One region of the Clavibacter capsici genome, then DNA from elsewhere that is predicted to be linked to it. Evidence: predicted binding sites of a transcription regulator. Region 1 holds the regulator's gene; the other holds the start of a gene.
What was found. The regulator HspR, encoded in region 1, represses chaperone genes until heat shock. The targets are predictions, from matches to a motif close to AAGTTGAGTCNNNNNGACTCAACTT.

Region 1 (4,496 bases):
CGTTCGTCGAGGCCGAGGGCCCCGACGTCGAGACGACCGACCCCATGGACGAGGAGCTGCAGGACCTCATCGAGAAGACCCGGAACGAGCCCGTCGAGGGCGACTCCGAGCACCTCGCGGACCTGAAGCGCGTCACCGCCGAGTACGCCAACTACCGCAAGCGCACCGAGGCCAACCGCGAGATCGAGCGCCAGCGCGCGGTCGGCGACGTGGTCAAGGGCATACTCCCGGTGCTCGACGACCTCGACCGCGCCGAGAAGCACGGCGACCTCGCGGAGGGTGGACCGCTCACCGCGATCGTCGCCAAGCTGCGCACGAACGTGGAGCGCATCGGGCTGGTCAAGGTCGGCGCCGTCGGCGACGCCTTCGACCCGCAGGTGCACGAGGCGATCTTCCAGAAGCCGAACCCCGAGGTCCAGGTGGACACCGTGGCGGACGTCGTCGAGAGTGGCTACTACATCGGCGAGACGCTGCTGCGGGCCGCGAAGGTCGTCGTCGACAAGCCGGAGTAGCGCCATCAACCGCAGCATCGATCCGGCTGCACCCACCCCGGTCCGGGCGTCCGCACGCGCGGGCGCCCGGACCGGGTCGTGCGGCCCCCACCACGAGACGAAGAAGAAGGGAGGCGTCTGATGGCCAGCCAGGACTGGTTCGACAAGGACTTCTACAAGGTCCTCGGAGTGTCCAAGGACGTCTCGGAGGCCGACCTGAAGAAGGCCTACCGCAAGCTCGCCCGGCAGTACCACCCGGACAGCAACCCGGATCCGTCGGCGGAGGCGCGCTTCAAGGAGATCAGCGAGGCCAACGCCGTGCTGTCCGACAAGGAGCAGCGCCGCGAGTACGACCAGATGCGCGCGATGGGATCCGGGGCCCGCTTCAGCGCCCCCGGCGCCGGCGCGCAGGGCGGCGGGTTCGAGGACGTGTTCGGCGGCATGTTCGGCCAGCAGGCCGGCGGCCGCGGGCGTCGCGCCGGGTTCGGATCCGGCCAGCCGCAGTACAGCCAGGGCGGGTTCGAGGACATCCTCGGCGGCATGTTCGGCAACGGCGGCTTCGGCCAGTCGACCGGCGGTTACCGGGGCTACGGCGCTCCCACCAAGGGGCGCGACGTCACGGCGTCCACCACGATCGACTTCCTCACCGCGGTGCAGGGCGACGTCGTGCGCCTGCAGGACTCCGACGGCCGCCCCCTCACGGTGCGCGTGCCGGCCGGGGTCTCGGACGGGCAGAAGATCCGCCTCTCCGGCAAGGGCGAGCCGTCCGGTGACGGCGGCGCGTCCGGGGACATCATCCTCACCGTGCACGTGCGCCCGCACCCCGTGTTCGAGCGCGACGGGCTGAACCTCCGGGTCAACGTGCCCGTCACGTTCCCCGAGGCTGCGCTCGGCGCGACCATCGAGGTGCCCACGCTCGGCGGCGACCCGGTGCGGCTGAAGGTCTCGCCCGGCACGTCGAGCGGCAAGGTGCTCCGCGTCAAGGGCCGCGGCGTCACGACCGCGAAGGGCACGGGCGACCTGCTCGCGCGCATCGAGGTCGCGGTGCCGTCCCGCCTCACCGACGCGCAGCGCGTGGCGCTCGACGCGTTCGCGAGCTCGGGACCCGCCGAGGACCCGCGTCGCGAGCTCATCGAGCGGGCCAGGAGCTGACGTGGACCCCCGCGACACGATGGACGAGGACGCCCCCGTCTTCGTCATCTCCGTGGCGGCCGAGCTGTCGGGCATGCACCCGCAGACGCTCCGGCAGTACGACCGCCTCGGGCTCGTGTCGCCCACCCGCACGGCCGGGCGCTCCCGCCGCTACTCGATGCGCGACATCGTGCAGCTGCGGGAGGTCGCCCGGCTGGGCGCGGAGGGCGTGAGCCTCGAGGGCATCGCGCGGATCCTCGAGCTCGAGAACCAGGTGTCCGAGCTCCGCGGGCGCGTGCGGCAGCTCGAGTCGGCCCTCGCCGACGAGCTGCTCTCCCGACCCGGCCGCCGCGTGTTCGCGGCCCGCGGTGACGGCGACGTGGTGTCGCTGCGCGCGGGCGTGCGGCCGTCCCGGCCGACCGAGGTCGTGCTGTACCGCGCGGCGCTCACCATGCCGGACGGCGAGGCCGACCGCGGCGGGCGCGGCGCGCGGTGAGCGACGCCCCCGACACCGCCGACGACCTCCTCGACCTGGGCGCGCTCCGACGCCGGCCCGACGTCGAGGCCGAGAACCTCTTCGCGGTCGACGCGGCCGACCGCCTGCTCCTCGACGAGCTCGTCGCGCTGCTCGCCGCGGAGGCCGCCGCCGGCCGCCCCGTGCGGCCCGAGGAGCTCGTCGTGATCGGCGACGCCTACGGCGCGCTCGCCCTGGGCGCGGCCGCCGCGCTCCGTCGTGCCGGGGCCGTGGATCCGCTCCGCCTCCGCGTGCACCAGGACGCGCTCGCGTCCGAGACGGCGCTCGACCTCAACGCCGAGCTCGTCGGCGAGACGGCGGAGATCGCCCACCTCGGGCTCGACGACGCCCTCGCCGACGGCGCCCGAGTGGTGCTGGCGCGCCTGCCGCGCAGCCTCGACGCCCTCGACGAGTGGGCCGGCGTGGTCGCGCGGGCCGCCGCCGACGAGGTGACCGTGCTCGCCGGCGGCCGGATCAAGCACATGACGCCCGCCATGACGGACGTCCTCCGGCGGCGCTTCGCCGACGTCCACGCGACGCTCGCGCGGCAGAAGTCGCGGATCCTCGTGGCCCGCGGACCCGCCAGGGACGCCGCCGTGGACGGGTACCCGCGCCGCGAGTCCCACCCCGACCTCGGCCTCGAGGTGCGCGCGCACGGCGCCGCCTTCGCGGGCTCCAAGGTCGACATCGGCACGCGCTTCCTCCTCTCCTTCCTGCCGGACCTGCCCGCCGACACCCGTGTCGCGGTCGACCTGGGCTGCGGCACCGGCGTCATCGCGTCCGCCGTCGCGCTCGCCCGGCCGGACCTGCGCGTCGTCGCGACCGACCAGTCGTGGGCGGCCGTCGACTCGGCGCGCGCGACCGTCGCCGCGAACGGGGTCGCGGAGCGGGTGACCGTGGTGCGCGACGACGCGGGATCCACGGTGCCCGACGGATCCGCCGACCTCGTGCTCCTCAACCCGCCGTTCCACACCGGGGCCACCGTGCACGCGGGCCTCGCGCCGCGCCTGTTCGCCGCGGCCGCGCGCATGCTCCGCCCGGGCGGCCAGCTCTGGACCGTCTACAACAGCCCGCTCGGCTACCGGCCGCAGCTGACCCGCATCGTGGGCCCCACGCGGGAGGCGGGTCGGAACGCGAAGTTCACGGTCGCCGTCTCGACGACGCCGGACCCCCGGGCCTAGCCTCGGGACCACCGCGGCCGCCCGAGCCGCGCCCGCTCACCGAGGAGCCGCCATGCCCACCTTCCGCACCCGCGTCCTGCAGGCCCGCGTCAACGCGACCGGCCTCCCGGTGCCCCCGGAGGCCCTCGCGGAGCTGGGGGCGGGGAAGCGCCCCGCCGTCGTCGTCACCGTCGCGGGCCACACGTACCGCACGAGCGTCGGCGCGATGGGCGGGCAGGCCCTGATCCCGCTCAGCGCCGCGCATCGCGCCGCGTCGGGCGTCGCCGCCGACGACGAGGTGGAGGTGACCATCGTGCTCGACGAGCAGCCCCGTGAGGCCGTGATCCCGGACGAGGTCGCGGCCGCGTTCGCCGCGGAGCCCGCGCTCGCGGAGGCGTTCCGCGCGCTCTCGTCGAGCCGGCAGCGCGCCCTCGTGGATCCGATCGGCGAGGCCAAGACGGACGAGACCCGCCAGCGCCGCGTCGAGAAGGCGCTCGCGGCGCTGCGCGGCTGACCCGACGACGGCCGGGCCGCGCGTCACGACGTCGGCGGATCCAGCACCAGCAGGTCGCCGACCTCGCACTCGAGCGCGCGGCAGACCGCCACGAGCGTCGAGTAGCGGATCGCCCGGGCCCGGTCGTTCTTCAGCACCGACAGGTTCACCTGGCTCACCCCCACGATCGCGCTCAGCCGGGTGAGCGTCATGCCCCGGGCGGCCAGCAGCTCGTCGAGCCGGCAGTGCACCCCGGTGGGGCCGTCGTCGTCGCCGGCCATCAGACCAGCCCGCGGGTGTCGCGCTGCAGGCGCTCGCCGTGCTCGACGACGAGGCCCACGATCATCAGGGCGAAGCCGAGCGCGATGGTGGACAGGTCGACCTCCGCGACCGCGGGCCAGAATCCGTCGAGCCCCGCGGCCGGGTCGTTGAGCGCCTCGCCGACCATCCACGCCACGCCCGTGCGGACGCCGAGGGAGAGCAGCGCCGCGATCATCACCGTGCCGCCCGCGAGCGTGACCACGAGGCTGAGGCGTCGGGCGAGCGGATCCGGCCGGAGCAGCCGACGGGCGATGATCGCGACGGTGCCCGCGAGCGCGACGCCGACCGCGGCGTCGAGCGCGATGCGGATCACGTGCATGACGACGATGCCGCCCGGCAGCTCGCCCACCGCCACCTCGGCCGTCCGGTAGGCGCCGGAGCGCAGC
Region 2 (4,496 bases), 970 kb from region 1:
CCAGCCGAACTGCGTCTCGATGCCGCCGGAGCCCCAGTCGATGCCCGAGGCGTCCACGTCGGGATCGGCGCGGTGGCGGTCGCGGTGCGCGGCGGAGGAGGTCATGCCGAGATCATATGTCGAAGAGATCGTCTTGTGCAAAGATCATCTCCGAGCGCAGGCATCGGCCGCGCCCCCTCCACCGATCGGAGCCGCGCATGAGCGCCATCACCCCCTTCCACCTCGACGTCCCGCAGGCTGACCTCGACGACCTCCGCCGTCGGCTCCTCGCCACGCGCTGGCCCGAGCCGGAGACCGTCGGCGACACGTCGCAGGGCCCGCAGCTCGCCCGCATGCGCCGGTTCGTCGACCGCTGGGCGGACGGCTACGACTGGCGCCGCACGGAGGCGCTCCTGAACGCGTGGGGCCAGCACACGACCGAGGTCGACGGCCTCGACATCCACTTCCTGCACGTCCGCTCCCCCGAGCCGGGCGCGCGCCCGCTGATCCTCACGCACGGCTGGCCGGGCTCCGTCCTCGAGTTCCGGCACGCGATCGGCCCGCTCACGGATCCCGTCGCGCACGGCGGATCCGCCGAGGACGCCTTCCACCTGGTGATCCCGAGCCTCCCGGGCTTCGGCTTCTCGGGGAAGCCCGCGGCCACCGGCTGGGACGCGGCCCGCACCGCCCGCGCCTGGTCGGAGCTCATGCAACGGCTCGGCTACGACGCCTGGTACGCGCAGGGCGGCGACCTCGGCGCGACCGTCACGTCCGAGCTCGCGGCGCTCGAGGCCGCGGAGGGCATCGGGCTCCGCGCGATCCACCTGAACATGGCGCCCTTCATGCCGACGGACGACGAGATGCGCGACGCCACCGACGAGGAGCGGCGGATGATGGCGGAGACCGGCCGCTACTGGCAGGAGTTCTCCGGCTACTCGCAGATGATGTCGACCCGGCCGCAGACGGTGGGCTACGCGCTCCAGGACTCCCCCGTCGGCCTCGCCGCGTGGATCTACGCGATGTTCCAGGACGTCGGCGGATCCCACGACGAGCACGGCGACGCGGAGGCCCTCTTCCCGCTCGACGAGATGATCGACGACGTGATGCTGCACTGGCTGCCCGGCACGGCGGCCTCCGCGGCCCGCTTCTACTGGGAGTCGGCACGCGGCGGCTGGGCGACGCCCGGCACCGTCGAGGAGCCGATCACGGTGCCGACCGGGCTCAGCGTCATGCCGGGCGAGTACGTGCGCCGCTCGCGCCGCTGGGCCGAGCGCCGCTACGCCGACCTCGTGCTCTTCCACGAGGTCGAGCGCGGCGGGCACTTCGCGCTGCTCGAGCAGCCGGGGCCGCTGGTGGACGACATCCGGGCGACGTTCCGCGGGCGCTGATCCCGGCGGGGGCGGCGACCGCTGATCAGCCGCCGAACGGGCGCAGCGACACCGACTCGAGCGTGCCGTCGCGGGTCTGGTCGACGACGAGGCGCACGGCGCGCGCGACGGAGGCGGGCTCGAGGTAGCGCGCCTCGTCGTACTCGCCGCCCTCCTTGGCGCGGAGCTCGCGCTGCATGTCGGTGGCGACGCGGCCCGGGTGCACGCTCGAGACGCGCACGCCGTGCGGCCGCTCCTCCTCGCGAAGGGCGTCGCCGAGGGCGCGGAGGGCGAACTTGGATCCCGCGTAGACGCCGCCCGTGGGGTTGGCCGTGAAGCCGGATCCGGAGTTGACGAGCACGACCTGGCCCTTCGCCGCCCGGAGCGCGGGGAGGAGCACGCGGGTCACCTCGGCGACGGCGAAGACGTTGACCTCGAAGACGCGGCGCCACTCGTCGACGGGCGTCTCGGACACGGCGTCGCCGCCGATCACGCCGGCGGAGTGGACGAGCACGTCGAGGCGGTCGAGCTCGGGCACGAGGTCGGCGAGGCCGCCCCCGGCGAGGTCGGCGGCCCAGCCGACGGCGTCCGGCAGGGAGGCGGCGAGCGCGTCGACGGCGGCGCGGTCGCGGCCGTGGACGATGACGCGGTGCGTGCGCGCGAGGTCCTCGGCGACGGCGCGGCCGATGCCGCGGGTGGCCCCGGTGACGAGGGCGACGGGGCGGGCGTGGTCGGTCATGGATCCTCCTGGGTCGCGGTCCTCCAGGCTATCGACGGCGTCCGGCCGCCCCGTCGGGAGCAGCCGGGAGCATGACGTAGCGTGAGGGGGTCCGCCGCCGAGCGGCCCGCCGCCCGAGAGGATCCGCCCGTGCATGCCCGCTTCCCCGCCAGCCTCGAGGTGCTGCGCCAGGAGGCCCGCGACGAGCTGGACGCCGTGATAGAGCACCGCTGCCGGAACGGCGACGACCCGTGGGAGGTCATCCCGCAGCTGCCGACGGTCGACGAGCACGTCGTCGCGACCCTCCGGCAGGACGCGCTCGAGGCCGACGGCATGGCCGAGGAGCTGGCGCGCGTCCGCCATCCGTCGACCGCTCCCGGCGTGGTCGCGCGCTTCGAGTACCGGCTGCTGCGCGGCATCGCGCTCGAGCACCCGGACCTCTCGCGCGCGGTCTGGACGCTCATCGGCCGCATGGAGCGCGACCTCCGCCGACGCGCCTGAAGAGGTGGTCAGCGCTGCATTCGCCGTCGGCGATCGTCTTGGCACTCCCCTGCGTCGAGTGCTAATCTCGACGTAGTTGAGCCGAGGGGGCTCAACCCACAGATCATCAGAGGAGTCGAGCATGAACATGACCTTCGATCCGTTCCGCGAGCTGGACCGCGCCATGGGCGCCCTGGCCGAGACCCGCCAGCCCAACCGGCCCATGCCGATCGACCTGCACCGCGAGGGCGACACCTACGTGCTGGCCGCCGACCTGCCCGGCATCGACCCGGGATCCGTCGACATCGACGTGGACGGCCAGCTGCTGACCATCCGCGCGGAGCGCACGCTGGCGGGCGACCAGGACGTCCGCTGGCTCGCACGGGAGCGCGTCGCCGGCACCTTCCTCCGCCAGCTGACGCTCGGCCAGGGCATCGACACCGAGCGCATCTCGGCGCACTACGCCAACGGCGTGCTCAGCGTCACCATCCCGGTGAGCGAGCGGGCGAAGCCCCGCAAGATCCAGGTGACCTCCGACGAGCCGCAGGGCCAGGAGGGCCGCACGCTGAAGGTCGAGCAGGCCGCGCCCGTCGCGAGCTGATCCGACCGGCGCCCGGTGGCGCCACCACGACGAGGAGCCGTCGTCCGCGAGAGCGGGCGGCGGCTCCTCGTGCGTCCGGGCTCAGCCGATGCGCGGGCTCAGACGATGTGCGGCCGCAGCCCCGCGTGGATCGCGAGCGGGTTCCGCAGCGAGCCGTGGACCTGCATCACGGGCGCCTGCAGGTCGACCATGCGCAGGTTGTCGCGCAGCTGCAGCCGGTTGAGGCACGAGCGGTCGAACGACGGCGTGAACAGGTCGAACCGGGAGAAGCGCTCCGCGAGCTCCGGGTGCGCGCGCTCGTGGTCGGCGAGCGCCTCGGCCGCCACGCGCCAGAGGCCGTCGGGGCCGAGGTCGTCGCGGTCGGCGACGAGCGCCGCCGCGAAGCGCAGGAAGCCGTCCATCACGTCGGTGAAGACCGTGAGGGTGCGCTCGCCCTCGGGGATGTCGAGGCGGATCCGCCGCACGTCCTCCGGCAGCTCGCGCTCCAGGTCGAAGAGGGCGACCTCCTCGGCGATGTCCTTCATCAGCACGCGCACGACGACGTGGTCGCGGAGCACGAGGATCACGTTCTCGCCGTGCGGCATGAACGCGAGGTCGTGCGCGATGAGCGCGTGCGTGAGCGGCACGAGGTACGCGTCCAGCCAGCGGCGGATCCACGCGGCCGCGCCGATCCCCGACGCGTCGATGAGCTCCCCCAGCACCGTCTTCCCGTGCGCGTCGACGTGCAGCAGGCTCGTCATGCTCATCAGCCGCTCGCCCTCGGCGAGGCCGGGTACGGGCGACTCCCGCCAGAGCGCGGACAGCATCTTGCCGTGGGGGTGGCCGGGCGGCAGGGCCGCGTCGACCCGGGCGTCGCGCACGCCGACGGAGGCGACCTCCCGCAGGATCCCGAAGCCGAGGCGCGCGAACTCCCCGTCGCCCGCCACCAGCGCGTGCACCCAGTCGTTGATCGCCGGGGTCACCGCCATGTACGCCGGCGAGAGGCCGCGCGTGAATCCCATGTTGAGGATCGACAGCGACGTCTTCACGTAGCAGCGCTCCGGGGTCGTGCGGTTGGCCCACGTGCGGATCGACTGCTGGGCCCCGTACTCGTCGTCGCCCGTGCCGAGCAGCACGATGTCGCGACGGGCTACGAGGCCCGCGAAGGTCACCGTGACGACGTTCTCCCACTGCCACGGGTGCACCGGCACGAGGATCCGCTCCGCCGGGTCGATGCCGAGCTCCGCCATGCGCGCGCGGAAGCGGGCCCGGGCGGATCCCCCGAGCTCCGCGTCGAGGAAGGCCTCCCGGTCGAGGCCGTCGATGGCGGCGAAGTGCGCGAGGCGCTCGTGCACGGCGAGCCAGAGGATCC

Region 2: AES38_RS10190 (Hsp20/alpha crystallin family protein) is a predicted target of HspR. The motif match lies at 2,639-2,663, and genes of this name have one in related genera.

The regions. Positions count from the first base shown of each region.
Region 1 covers NZ_CP012573.1:73,957-78,452, forward strand. The annotation lists gene AES38_RS00340 (nucleotide exchange factor GrpE) at 1-512, shown strand, start outside; gene AES38_RS00345 (DnaJ C-terminal domain-containing protein) at 633-1,643, shown strand; gene AES38_RS00350 (heat shock protein transcriptional repressor HspR) at 1,663-2,118, shown strand; gene AES38_RS00355 (class I SAM-dependent methyltransferase) at 2,115-3,317, shown strand; gene AES38_RS00360 (DUF1905 domain-containing protein) at 3,370-3,810, shown strand; gene AES38_RS00365 (helix-turn-helix domain-containing protein) at 3,834-4,070, opposite strand; gene AES38_RS00370 (hypothetical protein) at 4,070-4,496, opposite strand, start outside.
Region 2 covers NZ_CP012573.1:2,162,602-2,167,097, forward strand. The annotation lists gene AES38_RS10170 (MarR family winged helix-turn-helix transcriptional regulator) at 1-105, opposite strand, end outside; gene AES38_RS10175 (epoxide hydrolase family protein) at 198-1,367, shown strand; gene AES38_RS10180 (SDR family oxidoreductase) at 1,393-2,085, opposite strand; gene AES38_RS10185 (hypothetical protein) at 2,215-2,565, shown strand; gene AES38_RS10190 (Hsp20/alpha crystallin family protein) at 2,687-3,145, shown strand; gene AES38_RS10195 (GNAT family N-acetyltransferase) at 3,244-4,496, opposite strand, start outside.